2 regions of the Streptomyces sp. NPDC006743 genome follow, and region 2 is predicted to be linked to the other one. Evidence: riboswitches for the same ligand, from Rfam matches in the RefSeq annotation. Region 2 holds a riboswitch; the other holds the start of a gene.
The links. A riboswitch is a leader RNA that binds a small molecule or an ion and turns the genes downstream of it on or off. The one in region 2 is predicted to bind glycine.
Positions count from the first base shown of each region.

Region 1 (14,494 bases), on a different contig from region 2:
GCCGATCACCCGCCCGGTGAAGCCGGTGGCGACCTGGGTGGACAGGTACCGCCCGTCGAGTTCGGCCAGCCGTACCGTTCCTTCGGGCCCTTCCACCGAGAAGGAGACCGCGTCAGGGCCGCCCGGCCGCAGCCCGGGGGCCGCACCGCCAGGGGCCGTGACCGTGGGCGGCGGCACGTCCGACGTACGGATGCCGACGCTCAGGACGAGCGGCCCCGCCGGTACGGGATGCGTGGCGATCCGCTGCCGCACCGGCCCGATCCGGGCGATCACGCTCGCCGTCCCGCCGTGGATCTCCAGGTCGTAGTGGTGCGCCTCGTCCAGCCGGACGGACAGCCCCGCCCGGCTCGGTCCGGGGTCGAGGCGGGCCCGCGCGCGGCAGTCCGGGTGCTGCTGCCTGCGGCCGACGAAGGTGTGGCCGGGCCGGTCGAGACTGTCCCCGGTCGCGTGCAGCGTCAGCCACCCCGGTCGGTGGCCGAGCGACCAGGAGCCGTCCTCCCTGCTGCGCGGAGAGATCCAGTGCGGCGCGAGAGCGGGCGCGTCGAAGTCGTCCCGCGCCGGTTCCTGCGGCAGCGGGTGCCAGGCCGCCGGTGCCGGGTGCCGCTCCTGGACCGGGCCGGCCTCGGGCCATCCGTCCACCCACTCCACCGGCACCAGGAAGGTCTCCCGGCCGAGGACGTGGAACTCGGGGAAGTACCCCCGGGGGCGGGTCCCCAGCAGCACCATCCACCAGGTCCCGTCCACGGCCCGTACGAGGTCGCCGTGGCCGGTGCACTGGACCGGAAGCCCGGTGCTGCGGTGGGAGACGACCGGATTGCCGGGCGCGGGTTCGTAGGGGCCGCGCGGCGAACGCGCCCGGGCCACCGAGACGCTGTGCCCGTGCGCCGTGCCGCCCTCGGCCACCAGCAGGTACCACCAGTCGCCGACCCGGTACAGGTGGGGCGCCTCCGGGTCCCGCATCCCGGTTCCGGACCACACCTTCAGCGGGCCCTCCAGCACCTCGCCCGTCCCCGGGTCGATACGGGCCAGCCCCACGCCGGCCACGGCGCACCAGCAGTTCCCCTCGTCGTCCCAGGCGAGGTCGGGGTCGATGCCGGGCAGGTCGATCCAGACCGGGTCGGACCACGGCCCCTCGGGGCGGTCCGCGGTGACCAGGAAGTTCCCGCCGCCGCCGACGCTGGTGGTGATCACGTGGAAGCGGCCCTCGTGGTACCTGATCGTCGGCGCGTAGACGCCCGCGGAGGCGGGCAGGTCGGCCGGCAGCCTCAGTTGTCCGGGCCGGTCGAGGACGTTGCCGATCTGCCGCCAGTGGACCAGGTCCCGGCTGTGGAAGAGCGGGACCCCGGGAAAGTACTCGAAGCTGGAACACACCAGGTAGTAGTCCTCCCCGACCCGGCACACGCTGGGATCGGGATGAAAGCCGGGGATCACCGGATTGTCGTACGCCCGCATCGATGCCGGCCCCTTCCTTCCTGAACGTCTCGGCCACAGGCCCCGCCCGCACGCCCCGCGACGCGCGTCCCTCACACACGCATGTCTCGTACGCACGCGCGTCCCGTACACACGCCCGTCTCGTACGCACGCGCGTCCCGTGCGCACGCCCCCGCACGGGCAGTCCCGCCCGGCGTCTCGCACCGGCGTCCCGAATGTTTCGCCGGGCGCGGCGAACCTTGCGATCTCGCACTGTAGGGGCGGCCGGGGGCGCCGACAAGATCACGACCGGATCGTGAGAGGCGGATGCCTCCCGGCTCCCCGGGCGCCGGAAGGGTGCGGGCGGAGCGTCAAGAACGGACGGCGCCGCGTCAGAAGCGTGTCAAGAAGCCTCGCCCGGATCACGGGCGCGCCCTAGCGTGGATGTCATGAGGCACTGCTCCGACAGGCGGCCGACGGCGCAGACGCCCGCGCGGCGCTCCGCCGCGGTGGCCCGCGACCGCCACTGGGCGGGGGATCTGCACACCGCCGTCCGGTGCGCGGTGGCACTGTTCGGCCTGCTGCTGTCGATCGACGGGGCCACCGGCGGCCTCACCTGGTGGCGCGCGGTGCTCTGGCTCGCCCTGTCGGCCGGCCTCCTGGGCGTGCTCTGCCCGGCCCGCGTGAGTGCCGGTGAGGGCTGGCTCGCCGCGTGCGCGCCGCTGCGTCACCGGCGGGTGCGTACGGACCGGCTGGTGTCGGTGCGGGTCATGGACGGCGTCTCACGGCGCCTGGTCCTGCGGGACGCGCTCGGCGCATGCGTCGAGATCGATCCCCGGACCCTCGTGGACAACCCCGCCCTGTGGTGCCGACTCGAGGAGGACGCCCGGAAGTCGGCGGCGAGCGGCTGTCTGCGGTACGGCCGGAGCGCGCTGCGCGACCTGGCCGAGCAGGTGGACCGCGAGACGGCCCTCACCGTCTTCCGCGTCTCGGGACTGGAGCCATGAGCCGGGTACCGCACACCCCGGGGCTGTGAGCCAGGCACGCCGCGGACCGCGCTCACCGGCCGCCGGACGGACCGCTCCGATGCGGGCACGAGGTCGTCCGCCCAGGTGAACGGGCGCGGCGCCCCGGTCGTTATTAACGGAAGATTGACGCGTGCCGACCCCGGTACGCACGGCCCGAACGTCACGCTCCGCATACGCTGGGGCCCCGTCCGCCGGTCCGGCCGGATTCCCACGCTGAGCCGCACCCCGGGCTGAGCCGCACTTCAGGAGCAGGGCCGATGGCCATCACCGAACACCCTCCCAGCCGTCTGCGCGCCTGGATGCTGGAAGGCCTGTCCGACATGGGCAAGGGCATACAGCAGGCGCCGCACGCCGCACCGGAGCCCCCGCACAAGGGGCAGCGCTGGTGGCGGGTCATGTGCCTGACCGGTGTCGACTACTTCTCCACCCTGGGCTACCAGCCGGGCATCGCGGCGCTGGCCGCCGGTCTGCTGTCGCCCGTCGCCACCCTCGTCCTGGTGCTCGTCACCCTGGTGGGCGCGCTGCCGGTGTACCGCAGGGTGGCCGAGGAGAGCCCGCACGGCGAGGGCTCGATCGCCATGCTGGAGCGGCTGCTGTCGTTCTGGCAGGGCAAGCTGTTCGTCCTGACCCTGCTCGGCTTCGCCGCCACGGACTTCCTCATCACCATCACCCTGTCGGCCGCGGACGCCTCGACCCACCTGGTGGAGAACCCGCACCTGACCAGCTCCCTGCACAGCCACCAGATGCTGATCACGCTCCTGCTGGTGGCGCTGCTGGGCGCGGTGTTCCTCAAGGGCTTCCTGGAGGCCATCGGCGTCGCGGTGGCGCTGGTCGGCATCTACCTCGCCCTGAACGTCGTGGTGGTGATCGTCGGACTGTGGCACGTCATCACGGCCGGACATCTGGTGACCGACTGGACCAGCGCCCTGACCGTTCAGCACAGCAGCGTCTTCGCCATGGTCGGCGTGGCCCTGCTGGTCTTCCCCAAGCTCGCGCTCGGCCTGTCCGGCTTCGAGACCGGCGTCGCCGTGATGCCCCACGTCAGGGGCGACGCGGCCGACACCGAGGAGCGGCCCACCGGCCGGATCCGGGACACGAAGAAGCTGCTCACCACGGCCGCGCTGATCATGAGCTGCTTCCTGATCGCCACCAGCTTCATCACCACGCTGCTGATCCCGGCGGCGGAGTTCAAGGCCGGCGGCAAGGCCAACGGGCGTGCCCTGGCCTACCTCGCGCACCACTACATCGGGAACACCTTCGGCACGGTCTACGACATCTCGACCATCGCGATCCTGTGGTTCGCCGGCGCCTCCGCGATGGCCGGGCTGCTCAACCTGATGCCGCGCTACCTCCCGCGCTACGGCATGGCCCCGCACTGGGCCCGCGCGGTGCGCCCGATGGTCATCGTCTTCATCGTGATCGCCTTCGTGGTCACCTGGATCTTCGACGCCAACGTGGACAAGCAGGGCGGCGCCTACGCCACCGGTGTGCTCGTCCTGATCAGTTCCGCGGCCATCGCCGTGACCATCGCCGCCCACAAGGCCGGGCAGCGCAAGTGGACCGTGGGGTTCGCGGTGATCGCCACCGTGTTCCTGTACACGACCGTCGTGAACGTCATCGAGCGGCCCGACGGTGTGAAGATCGGTGCCTGCTTCATCGCCGGGATCATCCTGGTCTCGCTGCTGTCCCGGCTGGCCCGCGCCTTCGAGCTGCGGGTGACCAGCGTGACGCTGGACCCGATGGCGGAACGTTTCGTCAGGGACATCGCCAGCCGCAAGATCCGGTTCATCGCCAACGAGCCCGACCGGCGGGACAAGGCCCAGTACCGCGACAAGATCGAACAGATCCGCTCCGACAACGACATCCCGGCCACGGAGGACTTCGTCTTCGCGGAGGTCACGGTCACCGACCCCTCCGAGTTCGAGGCCGGCCTCAAGGTGCGCGGTGAGGTCCTGCACGACCGCTACCGCGTCCTGACGCTGGAGTCCGCCTCCGTCCCGAACGCCCTGGCCGCCCTGCTCCTGCACGTCCGCGACACGACGGGCCACACCCCGCACATCTATTTCGAGTGGACCGAGGGCAACCCGTTCCGCAACTTCCTCCGCTTCTTCCTCTTCGGGCAGGGCGAGGTCGCCCCCGTCACCCGCGAGGTCCTGCGGGAGGCGGAACCGGACCGCGCCAAGCGGCCCCACGTCCACACCGCCTGAGCCCGCCACCAGCCCACGCCTGCGCCCGCCCGGCCCCCGCCGGAAGGCCGGCGGCGGCGCCGCGGCCTGTGCGGCGGCCCGGGGGCACCCTGACGGCAGGACCACCGCCCGGCGGGGCAGCGCCGGGACGGGCGCAGCGGGTCCTGACCGCAGGCGCCGCCCACCGGCCGCGGGCGCGGCCCCTGCGTCCGCCACGCCCCCGGAGAGCCTTATCGTGACCGGCATGCAGTCCTACACCATCGGCCAGGCCGCCCGTCTCCTCGGCGTCAGTCCGGACACCGCACGCCGGTGGGCGGACGCGGGCCGGGTGGCCACCCACCGCGACGAGAACGGGCGGCGGCTCGTCGACGGACGGGACCTCGCCGCGTTCTCCGTGGAGCTGGCCGGAACCGGCGGCGGCGAGGAGGACTCCTCCTACACCTCGGTCCGCAACGCCTTCCCCGGCATCGTGACCGCCATCAAGCTCGGCGACGTCGCCGCCCAGGTCGAGATCCAGGCCGGTCCGCACCGGCTGGTCTCCCTGCTGACCCGGGAGGCCGTCGAGGAACTGGGCCTGGAGGTCGGCATGGAGGCCACCGCCCGTGTGAAGTCGACGAACGTGCACATCGACCGGACCTGAGCCGCCCGCCCGAGCCCACGCGAGAGGGCTCCGCCCCGGCCCCCTCACGGGAGTGCCGGGGCGGAGCCCTGCGGTCGCGGTGCGGGCCTCCCGCGCCGCTCAGTCCTCGTAGGCGCCCAGCGGCGGGCAGGAGCAGACCAGGTTGCGGTCGCCGAAGGCCTGGTCGATGCGGCGCACCGGCGGCCAGTACTTGTCGACCGCCGAGACACCGGCCGGGAAGACGGCCTCCTCACGGCTGTACGCGTGCTCCCACTCCCCGCCGAGCGCGGCGGCGGTGTGCGGAGCGCCCCGCAGCGGGTTGTCCTCGGCGGGCCACACCCCCGACCCGACCTTGTCGATCTCGGCGCGGATCGCGATCATCGTGTCGCAGAAACGGTCCAGCTCGGCCAGGTCCTCGGACTCGGTCGGCTCGATCATCAGCGTCCCGGCCACCGGGAACGACATCGTCGGCGCGTGGAAGCCGTAGTCGATGAGCCGCTTGGCCACGTCGTCCACGCTCACGCCGGTCGCCTTGGTCAGCGGGCGCAGGTCGATGATGCACTCGTGCGCGACCAGACCGCCGGGGCCGGTGTAGAGGACCGGGAAGTGCGGCTCCAGGCGCTTGGCGATGTAGTTGGCGGAGAGCACCGCCACCTGCGTGGCGCGCTTGAGGCCCTCGCCGCCCATGAGCCGGACGTACGCCCAGGAGATCGGCAGGATGCCGGCCGAACCCCACGGAGCGGCCGAGATCGGGCCGACGCCCGTCTCGGGACCGGCCTCGGGCTGCAGCGGGTGGTTGGGCAGGTACGGCGCGAGGTGCGAGCGCACACCGACCGGACCGACCCCGGGGCCGCCGCCGCCGTGCGGGATGCAGAAGGTCTTGTGCAGGTTCAGGTGGGAGACGTCGCCGCCGAAGTGGCCCGGCTTGGCCAGACCCACCAGGGCGTTGAGGTTGGCGCCGTCGACGTACACCTGGCCGCCGGCCTCGTGGACCTGGGCGCAGATGTCGGCGACGTGCTCCTCGAACACGCCGTGCGTGGACGGGTAGGTGATCATCAGCACGGCGAGCTGGTCGCGGTGCTGCTCGATCTTCGCGCGCAGGTCCTCGATGTCGACCTCGCCGTCCTCGGCGGTCTTCACGACGACGACCTTCATCCCGGCCATCACCGCGCTGGCGGCGTTGGTGCCGTGCGCGGAGGAGGGGATGAGGCAGACGGTGCGCTGGTCGTCCCCGTTGGCCCGGTGGTAACCGCGCACGGCGAGCAGACCGGCCAGCTCACCCTGCGAACCGGCGTTCGGCTGGAGGGAGACCTTGTCGTAGCCGGTGACCTCGGCGAGACGCTCCTCCAGCTCGCGGATGAGCGTGAGGTAGCCCTGTGCCTGCTCGGCGGGCGCGAAGGGGTGCAGCTGCCCGAACTCGGGCCAGGTGACCGGCTCCATCTCCGTGGTCGCGTTGAGCTTCATCGTGCAGGAGCCCAGCGGGATCATGCCGCGGTCGAGCGCGTAGTCGCGGTCGGCGAGCTTGCGCAGGTAGCGCAGCATCGCCGTCTCGGAGCGGTACTGGTGGAAGACGGGGTGGGTGAGGTAGCCGTCGGTGCGCAGCAGGGCCTCGGGCAGCGGCTGACCGGCCGCGGAGTCCAGCGCGTCGATGTCGCCCGAGGTGCCGAAGGCGGACCACACGGCGTGCAGCTGGGCGCGTGTGGTGGTCTCGTCGCAGGCGATCGAGACGTGGTCGGCGTCGACGAGGCGCAGGTTCACCCCGCCCTCACGGGCGGCGGCGACGATCTCGGCGGCCCGGCCCTCGGCCCTGACGGTGAGCGTGTCGAAGTAGGAGCCGTGGACCACCTGCGCGCCGCCGGCCTTCAGGCCCTCGGCCAGGACGGCGGCGTAGCGGTGGGTGCGCCGCGCGATGTCCTTCAGGCCCTCGGGGCCGTGGTAGACCGCGTACATGCCGGCCATGACGGCGAGCAGCACCTGGGCGGTGCAGATGTTGCTGGTGGCCTTCTCGCGGCGGATGTGCTGCTCGCGCGTCTGCAGGGCCAGCCGGTAGGCCTTGTTGCCGTCGGCGTCGACGGAGACGCCGACCAGACGGCCGGGCAGGCTGCGCGCGAACTTCTCGTGGACCGCCATGTAGCCGGCGTGCGGCCCGCCGAAGCCCATCGGCACACCGAACCGCTGCGTGGTGCCGACGGCGATGTCCGCGCCCAGCTCGCCGGGGGACTTGAGCAGGGTGAGGGCGAGCAGGTCGGCGGCGACGGTGACCAGGGCGCCCAGCTCGTGCGCCTGGTCGATGACGGGCTTGAGGTCGCGCACGGCACCGGAGGCGCCGGGGTACTGCAGGAGGACGCCGTTGATCTCGCGCTCCGCGAGGTCCGCCGGGATGCCGTCGCTGAGGTCGGCGACGACGACCTCGACGCCGGTCGGTTCGGCCCGGGTCCGGATGACGGCGATCGTCTGCGGCAGCGCGTCCGCGTCGACCAGGAACAGGCCCTTCTTGTTCTTGCCCATGCGCCGGGACAGCGCCAGTGCCTCGGCGGCGGCGGTGCCCTCGTCGAGCAGGGAGGCGCCGGAGGTGGGCAGCCCGGTGAGGTCGGCGACGACGGTCTGGAAGTTCAGCAGCGCTTCGAGCCGGCCCTGCGAGATCTCGGGCTGGTACGGCGTGTAGGCCGTGTACCAGGCCGGGTTCTCCATGACGTTGCGCAGGATGACGGGCGGCGTGAACGTCCCGTAGTAGCCGAGTCCGATCATCGAGCCGAGGACCTGGTTGCGGTCGGCGAGGGAGCGCAGCTCGGCCAGCACCTCGGCCTCGGTGCGGGCGCCGGGCAGGTCGAGGGTGTCGGCGTTCTTGATGACGTCCGGCACGGCGGCGGCGGTGAGTTCGTCGAGCGAGCCGTAGCCGACCTGCGCGAGCATCTTCGCCCGCGCCTCCTGGTCGGGCCCGATGTGGCGCTGCTCGAAGGGGATGCCCTGTTCGAGCTCGGAGAGCGGGGTGCGCTGGGCGGTCATTGCGGAGGCCTCCTGGTCTGACGCGACCTTCGAGGGACACCACGGCGCGGGTGTCCCGACGGCCTCCCCCTCTGTCATCTCAACCTGAGAGCTTCACCGGGCCGCCCGTGGGCACCCGGTTTTCACCGTCGGTGAGAGCGGAAGCCGTCGACACCCGCTCTGCTTTCCAGAGTGACCTCGTCCGTGCGGTACGTGGGCCTGAGAGATTCCGGGGAGGATTTGCTCCTTCGGCGCCTCCGATCGTGCTGGAGGACTCTCCCGCACGGGGTCAGCAGCCGCTGCCAGGGTACCAGCGGCCCGTGACCCGGAGCCTTCGAGTGGCCGCCCCGCCGAATGTGCTCTTTCGTAGTGCTTACGGATGAGGTGCGACCAAGTGGAGGGACCGTGCTGACCGAGATCGATCCGCGCAACCTGATCGGCCGCAAGGCGTTCGACCGCAACGGCAACAAGATCGGCACGGTGGACGAGGTCTACCTCGACGACGCCACCGGTGTGCCCGAGTGGGCCGCCATACGCACCGGACTGTTCTCCCGGGACGCCTTCGTGCCCCTGGAGCCCAGTGAGCTGGTCGAGGGCGCCCTCCACATCCCCTTCGACCGCTCCCTGATCAAGGAGGCACCCGACTTCGGCGTGGGCCGCCACCTCTCCCCCGAGCAGGAGATCCAGCTCTACCACCACTACGGCCTCGACCTCGCTCCGCCCGCCGCCCTCCCGGACCGCGACTTCGGCAAGCTGGCGGGGTCGGGATCCGAGGATTCCTGAAGAATCCCGGCCCCGGCCGGGCGCGGCACGGTCCACCCGCCGACTCACCCACACCGGCACCGCCGCCGCACCGGCCACCGGCCGGGGACACCTGCGTCCCGCACCGCACGTCGCACTCCCTCCCACCACTTCCCTCAGTCCCGGCCGCCGGCCTCCCCGCCCCCGGCGAAAGGCGCGGCGGCAGAGCACGCGGCAGCCGAAGACGGCACAGCCGGGGGCTCTGCCGCCGGATCCGCCACTCCTCGCCGCACCAGCGGCAGCGGGTCCGCCGGCTGCAGCGCCGGGTCGTCGACACGGAAGGTCCGCACCCGCCCCGGCTTTGAGCCGGGCGTCTCGAACCGCACGGTGACCCGGCCGACGCCGCTGCCCTGCACCCAGCCGTGACCGTGTTCGGCATGCGTGACGTCGTGGCCCGCGGGCCAGTGGCGCTCGACGGGCGCGGTGTCCTGCGGGGCCGCCGCGGGGGCGGAGGGCCCCGCCGGCTCCTCGCCGGTGTCCTGCGCCCCCGCCCCGGCGGCCTGTGCGAACAGGTCCTCCTGCGTGTAGTCGGCGAGCCCTGACACGCCCACGCCGAGCAGGCGCACCCCGCCGGTGGTGTCCACGGAGTCCAGCAGCCGGGCCGCCGCCTCCCGGACCACCGCCGGGTCGTCGGTGGGCCCGCGCAGCGTCTCGGACCGGGTCAGCGTGGAGAAGTCGTAGCGCCGCACCTTGAGCACGATGGTGCGGCCGGAGAGCCCGGAGCCGCGCAGCCGCTGGACGCACCGGTCGGCGAGCCGCTGGACCTCCAGGCCGACCCGCAGCCGGTCGTGGATGTCGACGTCGTAGGTGTCCTCGACCGACACCGACTTGGCCTCCCGCTCGGCGACGACGGGCCGCTCGTCGTGGGCCAGCGCCATGGCGTGCAGTGCCTGCCCGTGCGCCTTGCCCAGCAGCCGTACCAGTTCGGCCTCACCGGCCTCGGCGAGTTCGTCGACCGTGTGGATCCCGGCCCGTCGCAGATGGTCCCCCGTCGCGGGGCCCACCCCCGGCAGGGTCCGCACCGGCAGGGGACCGAGGAGGGCCCGCTCCGTGCCGGGCTCGATGAGCACGAGACCGTCGGGTTTGGCCTGCTCGGAGGCGATCTTGGCGAGCATCTTGGAGGCGGCCAGTCCGACCGAGCCGGTCAGCCCCGTGACGGCACGGATGTCGGCCCGCAGTCGCGCTCCCGCCAGCCGGGCGGAGGACTCGTCCCAGGCCGCTCCCCCGGCCTCCAGGTCCACGAACGCCTCGTCCAGACTGAGCGGCTCGACCAGCGGCGACAGGGCCCGCAGCAGCTCCATCACCTGTTCGCTGATGGAGCGGTAGAAGCCGAAGCGGGGCACCAGGTACGCGGCGTTCGGCGCCAGCCGGCGCGCCTGGGCCATCGGCATCGCGGAGTGGACGCCGAAGACCCGTGCCTCGTAGGACGCGGTGGCGACCACGCCGCGCGGTCCGAGTCCTCCGACCACGACGGCCTTCCCCCGCAGGCTCGGCTTGGACGCCTGCTCCGCCTGGGCGAAGAAGGCATCCATGTCGAGATGCAGGATCGTGGGCGCGGTTCTCACACCTCCGATGCTGCACCACGCCACTGACAACGCCCCACCACGGGCCCGCGCACTCCGCCCACACTGCGGTCACCCCGGGCGCAGGAGGCCGTCCGGTCTCCGCTTCTCCGGCCCGGGTCCCATGGCGCGGACGCCACACCGGGCGCAGACGCCCCGCGGCGGGAGCCCCGAGCGGTCCAGGGGCCCGCGTCACGGGGTTGCCGGTCCACCGGGCGCCCACGGACCCCGCCGGGGCCGATCGGGTGCCCTGCCGGCCCCGTAGGCCGCTCAGACCGCCCGGCCCCGGCGCCGGGCCAGTTCGTCGCCGGGATTGTGGCCGACCAGGGTCTCCCCCGTGTCGACCCGCTCGCCGTGCAGCTGCGACAGCGCGCTCTCCACGTCGCGCCACACCACGCCGACCGCGATGCCGAAGATCCCCTGGCCACCCTGGAGCAGGGCGTGCACCTCGTCGGGCGAGGTGCACTCGTAGACCGTCGCGCCGTCGCTCATCAGCGTCATGCGCTCCAGGTCGCTGAAGCCCTGCCGCCGCAGGTGCTGCACCGCGGTCCGGATGTTCTGCAACGACACACCGGTGTCCAGGAACCGCTTGACGATCTTCAGGACGACGACGTCACGGAAGCTGTACAGCCGCTGGGTGCCGGACCCGTGAGCGGGCCGCACGCTCGGTTCGACCAGGCCGGTGCGGGCCCAGTAGTCCAGTTGCCGGTAGGTGATGCCGGCCGCCGCACAGGCCGTGGGCCCCCGGTAGCCGATCTGCTCGGACGCCATGGACGCCGCCCCTCTGCTGCCGGGCACGGCCGCCGGCCGCTGCGGAGCCTGGTCGGCCGCGCTGCCGTGAAGCGGGTACGGACCGCTTCCCCCGACTTCGCGTCCGGGGGCACCCCCAGCCGTACCGTCGCCGCTGCTTCTCACGCCGACCTCCGTCCTTGACCTGCCTCCTCGACGGTAGGCAGTCACCAGGGGTGCGTCAACGATCGCCACACTCGGCACGCCGAGTGATAATCACCCTAAGAGTGGTTTCCCGTGCCCCACCGCGGGGAAAGGCTAGCCGAATGGTCTCGCGAAGGCCCTCGATTCGAGGGCGTCTCGCCGGCCGGTGGCACATGTGGGCGTTTCACTGGCTGCTGGTGCCGAAGTCCTCCGGCGAGATCTGGTCGAGGAACTCGCGGAACTTCTCCACCTCGTCCTCCTGCTCGTCCGGGATCGCGATGCCCGCGTCGTCGAGCACCGTGTCGCTGCCGTAGATCGGCGTACCGGTGCGCAGCGCCAGCGCTATGGCGTCGGACGGACGGGCGCTGACCTCCACTCCGCTGGCGAAGACCAGCTCGGCGTAGAAGACGCCCTCACGCAGGTCCGTGATGCGCACTTCCGTCAGCTCCTGGCCCACGGCCTCCAGCACGTCCTTGAACAGGTCGTGGGTCAGCGGCCGCGCGGGAGCCATACCCTGCTGGGCGAAGGCGATCGCCGTGGCCTCCCCCGGGCCGATCCAGATGGGGAGGTAGCGGTCGCCTCCCACTTCACGCAGGAGCACGATCGGTTGGTTGGAGGGCATTTCGACCCGGACACCTACGACATCGAGCTCGTTCACACAGCAACCCTAGGCCGTGCCCGGGACGTTTGGGTAGTCGGGCCGGGAACGTGCGACCGATCCGGCCGCCGGACGGCGTCCTCGTTCCCTCCCCCGGGGCGGCCGTACCCGACGCCTTTGAGCACCCGCCCCGGATGGCGGCGCACCCGCCCCGGGCACCTCGGCAGCGCCGTCCCGGTCCCCCGGTGCGGCGGCACCCGGGCTGTCAGGGCAGCCGTACCCCGAGCGCCGTCTGCACCAGAGCGGCGTGCAGCCTGATCGTGAGCGCCGCCAGCTCCTTCGTACGGTCTTCCGCGTGCACCCGGGTCTGCGGATTGCGGTGACGCCTGAGCGGGGCCACCACCTGGTCGACCAGACCGGCTTCCCGGTCCGCGGCCGCCTTCATCACCCGCAGGTGACGCGGCTCGATGCCGAAACGTCCCAGCTCACGGATGAGCGAGGCCACGGTGACCGTCTCGGCGTCGTACGCCCCGTCCTCCAGTGGGGTGACGAGCCCGTAGGACTCCCACTCCTGGAGTTCTCCGTCCTCGATCTCCGCGGCCGCGAGCAGGCCGGCCCGCCCGATCCGGGCGGCCGCCGGCGCCTCGGCCTGCTTCGGCACCGTCTCGCCGCCACGTTGCCGGCCGAGCACGGGCGGCTGGACCGCCTCACCCCGCTCGACAGCGTCCAGGTACTCTCGGATCACCTTCAGCGGCAGGTAGTGGTCCCGCTGCATCCGCAGGACGCGGGCGAGGCGCTCGACGTCGTCCGCGCTGAACTTGCGGTATCCCGAGGCGGTGCGCCGCGGCTCGACCAGCCCCTCCGACTCCAGGAAACGGATCTTGGAGATGGTGACCTCGGGGAACTCGTCGCGCAGCGCGTTCAGCACCGCGCCGATGCTCATCAGCCCACTGTCCGCGGCGGCGGTACCGTGTCCGGCACCGCCGCTCGGTGATTGAAGCATGGACCTTCCCTGGGGTTCCCCGGACCGAGTCCGGGGAGGTCAGTAGCCCTGCCGGCTCGAATAGAAGACCAGCCGGTACTTGCCGATCTGCACCTCGTCGCCGTTGGCCAGCGCGACCTCGTCGATCCGCTCCCGATTGACGTACGTACCGTTGAGGCTGCCGACGTCCGCGACCGTGAACGAGCCGTCCGGGCTGCGGCGGAACTCCACATGGCGCCGCGAGACCGTCACGTCGTCCAGGAAGATGTCGCTCTGCGGATGACGGCCGGCCGTGGTCAGCTCTCCGTCCAGCAGGAACCGGCTGCCCGAGTTCGGGCCGCGGCGCACGACCAGCAGGGCCGAGCCCAGCGGCAGCGCGTCGACGGCCGCCTGCGCCTCGGGAGACAGCATCGGCGTCTGGCCGGTGGCCTCCGCGTCGTAGGCCTCCAGACCGGAGATCGAGATCGTCGACGTCGTCTCCGCCGCACGCTCCGGCACCGCTCCGGGCCTCAGCGGCGCACCGCAGTTGGAACAGAAGCGGCTGCTGTCCGCATTGCGGTTACCGCACCTCGTACACACCAGGGCCGACATGGACGGATCCTCCTGCCGCGGCTGCCCCGCCGGGGAATGGGACGCGTACGGGTCAGGGGCGAACCCCCCGCCCATACCTGATGAGGCTGACGGTTGGCCGAAACCTATGCCGCCGGCCTGGGCAGGGTCAACCGACGGCGCGCCCTGACCACCGGAGAAATCACCGCCCTGACCAGCGACCTGGTCCCTGAACAGCGGGCGCTGGCCCTCGGCTCCTGGCTGGGCGCGATGACGAGCGGTCGCGTTCTCGCCGCTCTCTCGCGCGCTCTTGCCGAACAACTTCGCAAACAACTTCACGGGCGATTCCCCTTGACCGAAACAGACCCGCCCGTGGGGCAGGACGAACCCTGACTGCGTACACCGGTCGACCCGGACATCCTCACAACGTCCGTATCCACCAGACAGTTTCCACCACGCACCACCCAATCGGTGCGCCGACCCCCCGCAACCTCATGCCCCTGCCGGACGGCCGCCATGCACCCCCGGTTCACTGGGAGGACGACCGAGCGTAGTCAGGCAGCTTCGCCGCTCGCAAGGCGTCCACGACGATCTTGTCCAAACGCTCGACGGACACGGTGGCCTGCTCCTTCTCCAGGGTCTGCACCACGCCTCCGGGGATGTTGAGCGCCGGCTCCAGATCCTGCGGCTTGCCGATGACCTTGAAACGGAACGGAGTGCTGATCTTGTTCCCGTCGACGTCCACGCTCTTGCCGGAGTCCGTCAGATAGGTGCTCGCGACCACGCGCACGCCGTTGACCTCGATGGCCTCCGCACCGGCCGCGCGCAGCTCCTGTATCGC
Region 1 covers NZ_JBEYJA010000005.1:237,690-252,183, forward strand. Annotated here, with positions in the region: gene ABZ719_RS07265 (glycoside hydrolase family 43 protein) at 1-1,452, opposite strand, end outside; gene ABZ719_RS07270 (hypothetical protein) at 1,860-2,417, shown strand; gene ABZ719_RS07275 (amino acid transporter) at 2,696-4,645, shown strand; gene ABZ719_RS07280 (helix-turn-helix transcriptional regulator) at 4,869-5,264, shown strand; gene gcvP (aminomethyl-transferring glycine dehydrogenase) at 5,364-8,249, opposite strand; glycine riboswitch at 8,426-8,520, opposite strand; gene ABZ719_RS07290 (PRC-barrel domain-containing protein) at 8,634-9,011, shown strand; gene ABZ719_RS07295 (DNA polymerase IV) at 9,146-10,594, opposite strand; gene ABZ719_RS07300 (MerR family transcriptional regulator) at 10,862-11,506, opposite strand; gene ABZ719_RS07305 (bifunctional nuclease family protein) at 11,709-12,182, opposite strand; gene ABZ719_RS07310 (MerR family transcriptional regulator) at 12,388-13,125, opposite strand; gene ABZ719_RS07315 (FHA domain-containing protein) at 13,165-14,121, opposite strand; gene ABZ719_RS07320 (DUF881 domain-containing protein) at 14,183-14,494, opposite strand, start outside.
Region 1: another riboswitch for glycine. It lies ahead of gcvP (aminomethyl-transferring glycine dehydrogenase); the one in region 2 lies ahead of gcvT (glycine cleavage system aminomethyltransferase GcvT).

Region 2 (14,494 bases):
AGACGTAGACGGCCCGCTGGATGCGCTCCACGTGCGGGTGCAGGAAGAAGACCACCAGGGTGGCGATCAGCGGGGTGAGGAAGTACCCCAGGTCGGTGAAGGCGGCCGGCGGCACGGCCCCGATGACGATGTCGCGGAACAGCCCTCCGCCCAGCGCGGTGACCTCGGCGAGCACGGCGATGCCGAAGACGTCGAAGTTCTTGCGGACGGCCAGCAGCGCGCCGGAGATGGCGAACACGAAGATACCGACGACGTCGACCGTGTGCTGGACGGAGGGGCTGAACAGTTGCTGGGACACGCCACATTCTTACGCAGGTCGCGGCGCCGTCCCGCGGTGCCGGGCGCCGCGCCTACAGGGCGGGCTTGCCCGGGGTGTAGAGCCACTTCTGGAAGAGGTCGCCGAGCCGCTGCCCAGACACCTTCTCCGCGAGCCGGACGAAGTCGGCCGTCTCGGCGTTGCCGTAGCGGTGCAGCGCCGTCCAGGCGGGCAGCAGCCGGAAGAACGCCTTGTCGCCGATGCGCTCGCGCAGCGCCTGGAGGGTCATGGCGCCCCGGTCGTAGACCGCGCCGTCGAACATGGTGTCGCGCTGCGGGTCGGCCGGCCTGACCTGCCAGAAGGAGTCGCCGGCGGCGAGGGAGTCGTACTCGGCGCGGAAGGAGTCGTGCGCCGAGCGGGTGCCCTTGTGCTCGGCCCACAGCCACTGGGCGTAGGTCGCGAAGCCCTCGTTGAGCCAGATGTCCTTCCAGTGCTTCACCGACACCGAGTCGCCGAACCACTGGTGGGCCAGTTCGTGCACGATGGTCGACTCGCTGCGCACGGCCGAGTAGGCGGGCTTGCTCTGCACCTCCAGGGAGAACCCGGCCTGCGGCATGTCGTCCACGATCGCGCCGGTCTCCTCGAACGGGTACGGCCCGAAGACCTGCGACCAGTAGTCGGTGGCAGCGGCGGTCACCGCGTACACGTCGACCTTGTTGCTGTCCTTCAGCTTGGGGTCGATGGCCACGTACATCGGGATGCCGCCCGGGGTCCGGCCGGTGCGCACGTCGAACTTCCCGATGGTGGCGGTCGCCAGGTAGCTCGCCATGGGGCGGCTCTCGCGCCAGTGGGTGTACGTCGAGCCGCCCCGGTCGTACGTCGAGACGAGCCGGCCGTTGGAGACCCCGGTCAGGCCCTTGGGCGCCTTGATACGGATGTCGTAGGTGGCCTTGTCGGAGGGGTGGTCGCTGGAGGGGAACCAGGTCGAGGCGGCGTTGGGCTCGCAGGCCACGAAGACGCCGTCGTCGGTCTTCATCCAGCCGTACTTCGAACCGAACACGATGGGGCCGCCGAGCGGCTCGGGTATGCCGCCGTAGGTGACGGTGACCGTGAACGTGCTGTTCTTGCGCAGCACGCCGCGCGGGGTGATGCGCAACTCGTCGCCGTCGCGCGTGAACCGCGCCGCTCTGCCGTTCACCTCGACCCGCGTGACCTCCAGTTTCTGCAGGTCCAGGTCGAAGGAGGAAAGGTTCTCGGTGGCGCGGGCGGTGAGCGTGGTGCGCCCGTCGAGGCGGTCGGTGTCCGGGTTGTACGCGATGTCGAGGGCGTAGTGGCGGGCGTCGAAGCCGCCGTTGCCGAGCAGGGGGAAGTAGGAGTCGCCGATGCCCGGGGCGCCGTGCGTGGGGGCCGAGGAGGCGGCGATCGCGAGGAAGGAGGCCGCCGCGGTCGCGACGGCCCCCAGACGTGCCGAACGGGAGAGTTCCATGAGTCGTCCCTTCGCGCGTGGATCACACGGACAGGGAAGACTCTGCGCTCTCCCGTTCGATCATGTGCATGACTTTGCCAAGTCGTCATGCGTCAGTCGCCGGTTGACTCCTGACGCTCACCGCGCTCGCCGTCCGTGCCGGTGACCGGGTCCGTGCCGGCCTCCTTCGGGGCCGCCGGCTCGGCGGCCTTCGCCGGCTTCGCGGACCTGGCGGTCTTGCCCGTCTTCGCCGCAGCGGTCTTGGCGGTCTTCGCCGCCGTCGACTTCGCGGTCTTCGCCGGCGCGGACTTGGCGGTCTTCGCGGTCTTCGCCGCAGTGGACTTCGCGGTCTTCGCGGGCGCGGACTTCGCGGTCTTCGCCGGCTTGGCGGGCGTCGACTTGGTGGTCTTCGCCGCCGTAGCGGGTTCCGCTGCGGACTCGGCAGCCTCCGCGGACTCGGCCGGGGATTCGGCGGTGCCCTCAGCCGGTCCGGCGGTGCCCTCCGCAGCCTCGGTGGCCTCGGTGGCCTCCGCCGCCTCGGGGTTCTCCGTCTCCTCGGCGACCTCACCGGCCTCCGGGGCCTCGGTGGCCTCCGCGGTCTCCGGCGTCTCCGCGACCTCCGCCGCCACCGCAGCGGACGTCCGGGCCGACTCGGCCAGGGCCTCCTCGGACACCAGCTCGGCCGCCTCCTTGGCGGCCGCCAGCAGCACCGTGTCCTGCGGCGCCTGGTCCGCGAAGTTCTCCGGGTGGTGGCAGGCCACCCGCTGTCCGGGCTTCAGCTCCTTCAGCTCCGGCTCGGTCGTCCGGCAGATCTCCGTCGCCTTCCAGCACCGGGTGTGGAAGCGGCAGCCGCTCGGCGGGGAGATCGGCGAGGGCACGTCACCCTGGAGCAGGATGCGCTCGCTCTTGGCGTTCTTGCGCCGCGGGTCCGGGATCGGCACCGCGGACATGAGCGCCTTGGTGTACGGGTGCATCGGCGCCTTGTACAGCGAGTCCCGGTCGGCCAGCTCGACGATCTTACCGAGGTACATGACCGCGATCCGGTCCGAGACGTGCCGGACGACCGACAGGTCGTGCGCGATGATCACGTACGTCAGGCCCAGCTCCTGCTGGAGGTCGTCCAGCAGGTTGACGACCTGCGCCTGGATCGACACGTCGAGCGCGGAGACCGGCTCGTCCGCCACCACCAGCTTCGGCTTGAGCGCGAGCGCGCGGGCGATGCCGATGCGCTGGCGCTGACCGCCGGAGAACTCGTGCGGGTAGCGGTTGTAGTGCTCGGGGTTGAGCCCGACCACCGACAGCAGCCGCTGCACCTCCTTCTTGATCCCGCCCTCGGGCTCGACGCCCTGGAGCCGGAAGGGGGCGCCGACGATGGTGCCGATGGTGTGCCGCGGGTTCAGCGACGAGTACGGGTCCTGGAAGATCATCTGGACGTCGCGGCGCATCGGGCGCATCCCGCCGACACCGAGGTGCGTGATGTCCTTGCCCTCGAACTCGATCCGGCCCGCGGTGGGTTCGAGCAGCCGGGTGATCAGCCGGCCCATCGTCGACTTGCCGCAGCCGGACTCGCCCACGACACCGAGGGTCTCACCGGAGCGCACCTCGAAGTCGAGGCCGTCCACGGCGCGCACCGCACCGACCTGGCGCTGCAGCAGCCCCTTCTTGATGGGGAAGTGCTTCTGCAGCCCGCTCACCTTGAGCAGGATCTCGCCGGGCGCGGCCTCCTGGGTGAGGGTGGCCGTGCCGGTCGCCTCGTCCTTCGCCCCGGCCTTGTCGCCGTCGCTCTGCGCAGGGATGCCCACTGCCTTGTCCTTGGCGTTCTCGCTCACAGCTTCGGCGCAATCTCTTCGGTCCAGATCCGCTCCCGCTGCTCCTGCGACATGTGGCAGGCGGCCCAGTGCCCGCTGCCCACCTCGGACAGTTCGGGGCGCACCGTGCGGGTCAGGTCGTCCTTGGGGACGTCGGCGTACGGGCAGCGCGGGTTGAAGGCGCAGCCGGAGGGGACGTTGATCAGAGAGGGCGGGGATCCCTTGACCGGGATGAGCCGCTCCTGCTGCTCGCGGTCCAGACGCGGCATCGAGCCGAGCAGACCCCAGGTGTAGGGGTGGCGGGGCTCGTAGAACACCTTCTCGGCCGGGCCGCGCTCCACGCACCGGCCGCCGTACATCACCAGGATGTCGTCGGCGAGTTCGGCGACGACGCCCAGGTCGTGGGTGATGACGACGACCGCGGAGCCGAACTCCTTCTGCAGGTCCCGGATGAGGTCGAGGATCTGCGCCTGGACGGTGACGTCCAGGGCGGTGGTCGGCTCGTCCGCGATGAGCAGTTCGGGGTTGTTCACCAGCGACATCGCGATCATCGCGCGCTGGCGCATCCCGCCGGAGAACTCGTGCGGGTAGTTGTCGACGCGCTTGTCGGGCTGCGGGATGCCCACCCGGTCGAGCATCTCGACCGCGCGCCTGCGCGCGGTCTTCTTGTCGACGTCGTGGTGGATGCGGTACGCCTCCACGATCTGCTGGCCGATCGTGAAGTACGGGTGCAGCGCGGACAGCGGGTCCTGGAAGATCATCGCCATCTGCCGGCCGCGCAGCTTGCGCACGTGGTCGGGGTCGGCGGAGAGCAGCTCGGTGCCGTCCAGCCAGATCTCGCCGGAGATCCGCGCCTTGCGCTTGCCGTACTGGCCGGCGGTGTGCAGGCCCATGATGCCCAGCGAGGTCACCGACTTGCCGGAGCCGGACTCGCCCACGATGCCGAGGGTCTTGCCCTTCTCCAGCTTGAAGCTGAGCCCGTCGACGGACTTGACCAGGCCGTCGTCGGTGGGGAAGTGCACCTTGAGGTCGCGTACTTCCAGGAAGGCGCTCGGGGCGGGCGAGGCGGCGGTGGGCTCGCCCACCGCGGCTCCCGTCTTGCTGAGGTCGGTCATGCGAGCCTCACTCGGGGGTCGATCACGGCGTACAGGACGTCCACCAAGAGGTTGGCGATGAGCACCGCGAGGGAGGTGATGAGGGTGACGCCCAGGATGATGGGCAGGTCCTGGTTCTTGATGCCGTCGAGCACCGCGCGGCCCAGACCGGGCAGGCTGAACGTCGTCTCGGTCAGGATCGCGCCGCCGATCAGGGCGCCGAGGTCCATGCCGAGCATGGTCAGGATCGGGGTCAGCGTCGAGCGCATGGCGTGCTTGCCGATGACGGTCTGCTCGCGCAGGCCCTTGGCACGGGCGGTGCGGATGTAGTCCTCGCCGAGGACCTCCAGCATGGTGGCCCGGGTGATGCGCGCGTACATGGCCGCGTAGAGGAAAGCCAGGGTGATCCACGGCAGGATCATGCCGCCGAACCAGCCGGTGAAGCTCTGGCTGATCGGTACGTACTGACCGTTGAACAGGTTCAGGCCGAAGACGAAGATCGCGGAGGCCAGCAGGCCGGTGAAGTAGACCGGCAGCGAGACGCCGCTCAGGGCGACGATCATCGCCCCGCGGTCCCAGATGCTGCCCCGCTTGAGGGCGGAGAGCACACCGGCGGCGACACCGAAGACCAGCCACAGCACCGCGGCACCGAGCGCGAGTTCCAGGGTCACCGGGAAGCGGTCGGTCAGCACCGGCCAGATGGCCTGCTCGCTCTTGAAGGAGTAGCCGAAGCACGGGGCGGAGCAGTGGATGACGTCGCCGCCGCCCGAGTAGGTGCGGCCCGCGAAGATCCCCTGGAAGAAGTGCCAGACCTGTGTGTAGACCGGGGCGCCCAGGTCGAGCTTCTGCCGGACCCCCTCGACGGCGGCCGGGTCGGCCTGTTTGCCCACGAAGCTCAGGGCGATGTCGACGCCCGCCCACTTGGGGACGAGGAAGAAGATACTGAAGACCACCACGATGATGACCACCAGCATCACTGCGGCGGCGAGCAGCCGCCTGATGAGGTAAGCGAGCACAGCTTACGGCCCGCCGCGGACCGCGGGCCCCGGAGGTCGTCCGGTGGCCCGCGGTCACGCCGCGCCGGCCTTCACCTGCCTTTCGTGCCGTTCGGCGGGTGTGCCGGGTTTACTTCGTGGAGGACAGGCCGAGGTTGACGAAGTCGTAGTACCCGCTGTACGCGTTCGTCGTGTACACGTTCGCCAGTCGCGAGGAGCGCCAGTTCAGGAGCTTCTCGAAGACGAAGGGCAGGTAGTAACCGCCCTCCATGACCTTGTGGTTGATCTGGGTGGCGAGCTCCGCCTTCTTCGCGTCGTCCAGCGTGGTGCCGTACTGGTCGAAGAGGCCGTCGATCGTCTTGTCGTTGATCAGGGCGTAGTTGTTGTTGCCGCTCTGGAGGATGTCGCGGCTGTCCCACAGCGGCACGCCGTAGCCCTGGACGGTCGGGAAGTCCGGGCCCCAGCCCATGATGATGATGCCGAACTTCTTCTTCTCGACGTTCGAGGGGCTGCCGATGATGCCGGCGGTCTGCGAACCGTCGTACTGGTAGATGTCGGCGGTGATGCCGACCTTCTTCAGCGACGCCTGCAGGGACTGGGCGGTGGCCACCTCGACCGGCTTGTTGTTGCGCACCGCGATGGTGGTCTTGAAGCCGTTCGGCTGACCGCAGGCCTTCAGCTCTTCCTTGGCCTTGGCGGCGTCGCCGTTCTTGCCGGCCCCGGCGAGCTGGTACGGGTCGTACTTCTGGCCCTCGCCACCGGCGACGGACGGCGGGAGCATGTTGGTGCCGATGTCACCACCGGCCACCGGGCCGCCGCGGGCGGTCTGGAGCGACTCGTGGTCGGCGCCGTAGATCACGGCCTTGCGGCAGTGCTCGTTGTCGAACGGCTTGACGCTCTGCGGGAAGACCGCGTAGCGGATGAAGCCGGAGACCGGGTTGTCCAGGTTGCCCTTGTGCTGCTTCAGGGCGATCTGGCGACCCTGCGGCGACAGACCCGTCTGGCTGAGGTCCAGGTCGTAGTCGCCCTTGATCAGGCGCTGGTCCAGTTCGTTGGCGTTGGTGAAGAACTTGATCGACACCGTGTCCGGGTACGCCTTGCGGACCGGGTCCGAGGACGCCTTCCAGTTGGTGTTGCGCACCAGCTTGAGGCTCTTGCCCGGGTCGTAGGACTCGAACTTGTACGGGCCGGAGGAGAACGGGTGCAGGCCGTACTTCGACTTGGTGTCCTTGTCCTGGCGGACCGGGGAGGCCGAGGTCAGCGCCAGCATCTGCAGGAAGTCGGAGTTCGCCGTGGGCAGGTGGAAGACGATCGTCTTGTCGTCCGGCGTGTCGATCGCCTTCAGGCCCAGGTGATCGGAGGACTTGTCCTTGTACGGGCCCGGGTAGGTGCCCTTGGGGTCGAGCGTGTTCTTCAGGTAGACCGGGCCGCCGGACAGGACGTCCTGCGCCCAGACGCGCTCGATGCCGTACTTGAGGTCCTTGGAGGTGATCGGCTTGCCGTCCTCCCAGGTGATCCCGTCGCGCAGGGTGAACGTGTACGTCTTGCCGCCGTCGGTGAGCTTGCCCATGTCCGTCGCGAGGTCCGGCGTGAGCTTGGCGCCCCCGGCGCCCGGCGCGGTCGAGTAGGTGAGCAGCTGACGGCTGTAGTAGCGCGAGAAGTCCCACATGAAGCCGTAGTAACCGCGTGTGGTGTCCCACGAGTCGGCGTCCTGGGTGCCGGCGAACTTCAGGTCGCCGCCCTTCTTGACCTTCGACGCGTTGACGACCTTGTTGTTCGCCGCGTCGAAGCCGGCCGCGCCGCTCTTCGAGTCGCCGCCGCCTCCGCCGCCGCACGCCGCCGTGGTCAGCAGCCCTGCGACCACGGCCGCAGCGGCCAGTGCCTGCTTGCGCCGCCCTTTGGTGCGTTGGGTAGTCACGATCTCGGTTCCTCCGGAATTGATGAGAGACCCCGTGCATGCGCCACGGGTCGCTTGGATACGGCGGTTCAGCGGGAACCCTTGGGGTCCAGCGCGTCGCGCACGCCGTCGCCGAAGAGGTTGAAGGCAAGAACGGTGATGAAGATCGCCACGCCCGGGATCACCATGTACATGGGGTCCGAGTCGTAGTAGTCGATCGCGCTCGACAGCATCTGTCCCCAGGACGCCGTCGGGGGCTTGACACCCACGCCCAGGAAGCTGAGGGCCGCCTCGGTGAGGATGTTCGTCGGGATCATCATCGTCGTGTACACGATGATGGGCGCGACCAGGTTGGGCAGCAGTTCCTTGAACAGGATGTAGAACCGCCCGGCGCCCAGCGACCGTGCCGCCTCGACGTACTCGCGTTCGCGCAGCGAGAGCGTCTGGCCGCGCACCACGCGGCCGATGTAGGGCCAGCCGAAGAAGCCGATGACCAGGACCATCACGAACACGCGCACGCTGGAGCCGGTCAGCCCCAGCATGTCGTTGGGCATGACGGAGACCAGCGCGATGATGAACAGCAGCTGCGGGAAGGCGAGCAGGCCGTCCATCACCCGGCTGATCACCGCGTCGACCCAGCCGCCGAAGAAGCCCGCGAGGATACCGAGGATCGTGCCGAGCACGACCGCGACCAGGGCGGACAGGAAGCCGACCAGCAGCGAGATCTGCGCGCCGTAGAGGATGCGGGCGAAGATGTCGCGGCCGTTGACGGGTTCGACGCCGAGGAGGTGGTCGCCGCTGATGCCGCCCAGGGATCCCGTGGGGGTGCCGAACAGCGGGTCGATCAGGTTCTCGTGGTAGGCGTCCGGGTCCTGCCCGATCAGGTTCGCGAGCACGGGCGCGAGCAGCGCGACGACGATGAGGAGGAGCACGACCACACCGCCCGTCAGGGCGAGCTTGTCCCGCTTCAGGCGCTCCCAGGCGATCCGCCCCAGGGAACGGCCCTGGACGGCCTTGGCGCCCGTGGTGGCCACGGCCGCTTCCTCGGCCGCCCTCGGGGCCGCTTCGGCGGTCGGCTCGTGCAATGGTGCCGTCATTAGGCAGGGACCCCTCTCAACCGGCGGTAGCCGGCCCGCACTTGCCGCTGTGGCGGCATCGTCAGTCCGTCGTACACAGGGGCGAACGCCCCCTTGTTGCGGGAGTCTTCAATGCCCGGGCGATCTGCTGCCAGACTTGACGGTGAAAGGATGCGCAAACGTGATGCGGGTAGGGGGATTCCGTTATCCGGACGTTGGGTAACGGGGGGCGGACGCGGGCCAGTTGGTGCTTTCTTCCGCAGAACCGGACCTTCCGCCCTCATCTACGCGCGCAGAAGGCCGCCGGGCCCTCGACCGCCGCCGGGCGGACCGTATGGTTCCGGATCGGTGTCCCCCGCGGGGCGGACCGTGCGGCCGTCGATCAGTGTCCGCCGGCCGGCGGGTAGCCGTAGCCGCCCGCCGCCGGGAAGCCGGCTCCGGCGTGGGCCTCGCGGTCGTAGAACGGACGGGTGCGGGCGCGCAGCCACATCACCACGGGGTCGAACTCGTCCGACATCACCACGGTCGAGACGGGCAGCCCGTCCGGGACGGCCGCCATCGACTGCTGCATCATCGCCCGCACCGCGTCCACCGCGGCCGGCGAGGTGTCGTACACGTCCAGGCCGATGGCCAGGTACGGCGCCCCGACGGCGGGCTGCACCCAGGCGCGGCGCAGCGAGCGCAGCGCGGGGGTGCGGTGGGCGGCCTGGGTGAGCAGGGCGTAGAACTGCGGCAGTTCGAGGGCCGGTTCGGACAGTGCGAGCGGGCCCGCGGGCTGGCGGTCCAGGCCGGCGGCGATACGGCGCAGATCCAGCCAGGGGATGCCGACGCCGCCGCCCGGGGCGTGCGGATTCAGCCAGAGGCCGTAGTGGTCGGGGTAGAGGGTGCGGGCGACGTCGAGGCCGTCGACCACCTCGTAGGAGCGCATCCAGCCGCTGGCCGACAGCTCCTGCGCGGAGGTGACGCACGGGGCGTAGCCGTGGCCGCCGACCTCCATGTGGCCGTACTGGGCGTCGGGCGAACCGGCCTGGCCGTGCCAGAGCAGCATCCAGACCTGGCCGGAGGAGGGGGTCGCGAGGGTGCGCAGCAGCGCCTCGTAGGCGTCGTACCGCCCGGGTGTCACCTGGCGGAGCATCTGCTCCACGTGCCCGGCCGTGGTGCCGCTGGCGCTCACCTTCTACCGCCCCTTCGTAGTGCCCTCGCCCGAGCTGCGGACCTGGGTCCTGCCGTCCCCCTCCCGTCGTCCGCCCGGAGCGCGGGGCAGACGGGAACGCGACAGGGCCTAGCTTACGGCCGCCTGTCCGGCTCGGTGCGTGCCGTGGTCCCGGGCGGCGGTGCGCTCCCGCCGGGCCCGGACCCGCGCGGGCGGTGCGGACGGCCCGCTCGTGCCGCGCCGCCCCCGCGGCGGGCTTGAGAGCTGCGGGCAAAAGGGGAGGCCGATCGGCTCGCGGCGCGCGGTGCGTGCGAGCACGGGGCGCCGGAAGGTCCTTGTGGCGGAGCCGGCAGGGCCTTCCGGCGACGCCGCGGGCGTGCGTGCCGGGCGTAGCGAGCCGGGCGTCCCTTCTGTTCGCAGCTCTCAGTGGCCCGACTCGTAGAACGGCCGGACCCTTTCGCGCATCCATTCGGCCACCGGGTCGTCCGTGATGTCCAGGAGGACGAGGTTGACCGGCCACGGCACGGGCGCCGCGGCCAGGGCGCGGCCCAGCGCGTCCAGCGGGCGGCTGCGCAGGTCGCCGTCCCACTGGGACAGTTCGACCCCGACGAACATGACAGGGTCGGCCGTCTCGACGACGGCCAGGCAGCGGCGCGCGCTGCGGACCAGGCCCGTGGCGGCGAACTCGGCCCCGGCGGCGGACAGGAAGTCCACCGGGTCGTCCTGCCAGTCGGGTTCGTACAGGCGGACCCGGCCGCCGCTCGCGGGGCCGTCCAGTTCGGTGCGCCCGGCCCGGCACAGTTCGGCCACGGCCTGCGGGGGCAGCGGGAGGCCCACCACGCCGTCCGGGTTCAGCGCGATGCCGGCCTGGGCGGGCAGGCCCCGGGCGAACTCGACGGCGGGCGCGACGGTGAAGGCCATGTGGGGGCCGGCGGCCTGGCGCAGCTGTTCCTCGGAGCTGAACACCGGCACGTAGGCCTGGCCGTCGATCTCCAGGATGGGCAGGTCGAGCGGGCCGCTGTGCGGGCCGCCGCCGTTGGGCAGCGGCACCCAGAGGTGGCTGCGGCCCAGCACCTCGATGATCCGGCCGCCGGCCGTCGGCATGCCGAGGGCGGCGGAGAGCACCTCCTCCAGTTCGTTGCCTGGCCAACCGCCGTGCGGGTGGTGCGCCTGTGCCGGGAAGTCCCCCGGAAAGTCCGCGGAGAAGTCCGCCGGGAAGTCCATCTGCCTACCGCCTGCTGGGAACCACTGCTGTGACCGAAAGGCTAACGGGTGCCGGGGCCGCTCCCGCGGGTGAACCCGATCCGCCGCAGACCGGCCGCCGCCTCGCGGTCCAGCAGCACCGCCGCGTCGCACCCCTTGGGCAGCTCCCCGCGCTCCACCGCCCCGATCAGGCGGGCGGCGGCCCTGCGGTGGCGCAGGAAGGCGTAGCGGGAGACGCCCCGGCCGCGCTCGCGCTGGCCCGAGAGCGCGGCGGCGGGCGGCACGTCCAGCAGGAGCAGGTGGAGCGCGCCGCCGCGCCGGTGGGCGGTGCGGGCCAGCCAGGCGCGGACCCAGGCCTGGGTGCCGCAGTCGTGGACCACCACGCCCTCGCCGGTGCGCAGGGCGCGGCACAGCGCGGCGTAGTGGGCGAGGCGGACCAGGGGGCGGTAGAGGGCGTAGGGCAGGCGGCGGGCCAGGCGGGCGTCCCAGCGGTCGCGGGTGTCCTGGGAGTCGATCCGCGCGCCGTGCACCGCGCGGCGCATCAGCGTGGACTTGCCGCCGCCGGGCAGGCCGGCGACCACGACGAGGTCCCGGGGGCCGAAGAGCAGGGCGTGCGGGACGCGCCCGGGCCGCCCGCGCAGGTCGCGGACGACGGGCGCGGGGCGCTCGCCGCGGCGGGCGCGGGCGGTGCGGCCCGGGTGTGCGGGCAGGGCCGGGACCTGTGTCGTCGTCGCGTACGCCGGCGCGCTCCTGTTCACCGTCATCGTCCTCCCCGGGGTGGTGACGGTTCACCTCCCCCTTGAGTGTAAAGAGAAGGTAATACGCGAGCCTGCCGTTTCCGTGCGCGTTCTGCCACAGACCGGTTACAGATCCGGCCTGCCGCGCCGGGCACCGGGCATGCGATGATGTGCGCGCCAACTGCATACCGGCCGCTTGAATCCGCGCGGGAGAGTCCTCAGCAGTCCGTCTGCCTGGGGCGCCGAAGGAGCAAGTCCCTCCCTTGAATCTCTCAGGCCCCGTACCGCGCGGGCGAGGCACATCTGAAAAGCGGGCCGCTGCCGCAGTGGCTCCACCCAAGGTGCAAGCCGTGCCCGTCCGTCCGACGGCGGTCATGGCGAACCTCTCAGGTTCCGATGACAGATGGGGAGGACACCCGACCTGTCCTCGCCGTCCCCGCGCCCGGCCCAGCCCGTGCGCGGTGGGGGGACCCCCATCGCCTTGGAGACCGACCGATGAGCAGTTCCGCTCCGCTCCGTCGTACCGCGCTGGACGCGGTGCACCGTTCGCTGGGTGCGACGATGACCGACTTCGCCGGCTGGGACATGCCGCTGCGCTACGGCTCCGAGCGCGACGAGCACCTCGCCGTGCGTACGCGGGCCGGTCTCTTCGACCTGTCCCACATGGGCGAGATCACCGTGACCGGCCCGCAGGCCGCCGCCCTGCTGAACCACGCCCTGGTCGGCAACATCGCCTCCGTCGGCGTCGGCCGGGCCCGCTACACCATGATCTGCCGTGCGGACGGCGGCATCCTGGACGACCTGATCGTCTACCGGCTGGCCGACACCGAGTACATGGTCGTGGCCAACGCGTCCAACGCCCAGGTGGTGCTGGACGCGCTCACCGAGCGGGCGGCCGGCTTCGAGGCCGAGGTCCGCGACGACCGCGACGCGTACGCCCTGCTCGCCGTGCAGGGCCCGGAGTCCCCCGGCATCCTCGCCTCGCTCACCGACGCCGATCTGGGCGGCCTGAAGTACTACGCCGGCCTGCCCGGCACGGTCGCCGGGGTCCCCGCGCTGATCGCGCGCACCGGCTACACCGGCGAGGACGGCTTCGAGCTGTTCGTGAAGCCGGAGCACGCGGTGGAGCTGTGGCAGGCGCTGACGAAGGCCGGGGAGGGCGCCGGCCTGGTCGCCTGCGGCCTGTCCTGCCGCGACACGCTGCGCCTGGAGGCGGGCATGCCGCTGTACGGGCACGAGCTGACCGAGGCGCTGACCCCGTTCGACGCGGGGCTAGGCCGGGTGGTCAAGTTCGAGAAGGAGGGCGACTTCGTCGGCCGCGAGGCGCTGCTGGCCGCCGCCGGGCGCGCGGAGCACAACCCGCCACGCGTGCTGGTCGGCCTGGTCGCCGAGGGCCGCCGTGTCCCGCGCGCGGGCTACGCCGTCGTCGCGGGCGGCGAGGTGATCGGTGAGGTCACCTCCGGCGCCCCCTCCCCCACCCTGGGCAAGCCGATCGCCATGGCGTACGTCGACGCCGCGCACGCCGCGCCGGGCACCGCCGGTGTCGGCGTGGACATCCGGGGCAGCCACGAGCCCTACGAGGTCGTGGCGCTGCCCTTCTACAAGCGGCGGAAGTGACCCCGACGTCACCGGTCAGGGGTGACGCGGGGCTCCCCGCCCCGGTCACGCACGCCCCGCGCAGTCCCTCATTCACCAGCACTCCCCCGCGTACAGGAGAATTCAGGCCATGAACAACCCCCAGCAGCTGCGCTACAGCAAGGAGCACGAGTGGCTGTCGCCCGCCGAGGACGGCGTCGCGACGGTCGGCATCACGGAGTTCGCGGCCAACGCGCTCGGTGACGTCGTCTACGCCGACCTCCCGGCGGTGGGCTCCACGGTGACCGCGGGCGAGACCTGCGGCGAGCTGGAGTCGACCAAGTCGGTCTCCGACCTGTACTCCCCGGTCAGCGGTGAGATCACCGAGATCAACCAGGACGTGGTGGACGACCCGTCCCTGGTGAACTCCGCGCCCTTCGAGGGCGGCTGGCTGTTCAAGGTGCGTCTGACGGAGGAGCCGGCCGACCTGCTCTCCGCCGACGAGTACACCGCCCAGAACGGCTGAGGAGCGGACGGACCCCGATGAGTGTTCTCGACACCCCCCTGCACGAACTCGACCCGGACGTCGCCGCCGCGGTCGACGCCGAGCTGCACCGCCAGCAGTCCACGCTGGAGATGATCGCCTCGGAGAACTTCGCCCCGCTCGCGGTCATGGAGGCCCAGGGCTCGGTCCTCACCAACAAGTACGCCGAGGGCTACCCCGGCCGCCGCTACTACGGCGGCTGCGAGCACGTCGACGTGGTCGAGCAGATCGCCAGCGACCGGATCAAGGCGCTGTTCGGCGCCGAGCACGCCAACGTGCAGCCGCACTCCGGCGCCCAGGCCAACGCCGCCGCGATGTTCGCCCTGCTCCAGCCGGGCGACACGATCATGGGCCTCAACCTCGCGCACGGCGGGCACCTGACCCACGGCATGAAGATCAACTTCTCCGGCAGGCTCTACGACGTCGTCGCCTACCACGTGGGCGAGGACGGCCTGGTCGACATGGCCGAGGTCGAGCGGCTGGCCAAGGAGAAGAAGCCGAAGCTGATCGTGGCCGGCTGGTCGGCGTACCCGCGGCAGCTCGACTTCGCCGCGTTCCGCCGGATCGCGGACGAGGTCGGCGCGTACCTCATGGTCGACATGGCGCACTTCGCCGGTCTGGTCGCCGCGGGCCTGCACCCCAACCCGGTGCCGCACGCCCACGTGGTCACCACCACCACCCACAAGACGCT
Region 2 covers NZ_JBEYJA010000014.1:42,214-56,707, reverse strand. Annotated here, with positions in the region: gene ABZ719_RS14665 (trimeric intracellular cation channel family protein) at 1-298, opposite strand, end outside; gene ABZ719_RS14660 (M1 family metallopeptidase) at 351-1,742, opposite strand; gene ABZ719_RS14655 (dipeptide ABC transporter ATP-binding protein) at 1,835-3,550, opposite strand; gene ABZ719_RS14650 (ABC transporter ATP-binding protein) at 3,547-4,644, opposite strand; gene ABZ719_RS14645 (ABC transporter permease) at 4,641-5,639, opposite strand; gene ABZ719_RS14640 (ABC transporter substrate-binding protein) at 5,749-7,536, opposite strand; gene ABZ719_RS14635 (ABC transporter permease) at 7,605-8,612, opposite strand; gene ABZ719_RS14630 (enhanced serine sensitivity protein SseB C-terminal domain-containing protein) at 8,974-9,765, opposite strand; gene ABZ719_RS14625 (enhanced serine sensitivity protein SseB) at 10,168-10,968, opposite strand; gene ABZ719_RS14620 (AAA family ATPase) at 11,010-11,711, opposite strand; glycine riboswitch at 11,882-11,981, shown strand; gene gcvT (glycine cleavage system aminomethyltransferase GcvT) at 12,180-13,301, shown strand; gene gcvH (glycine cleavage system protein GcvH) at 13,411-13,785, shown strand; gene glyA (serine hydroxymethyltransferase) at 13,803-14,494, shown strand, end outside.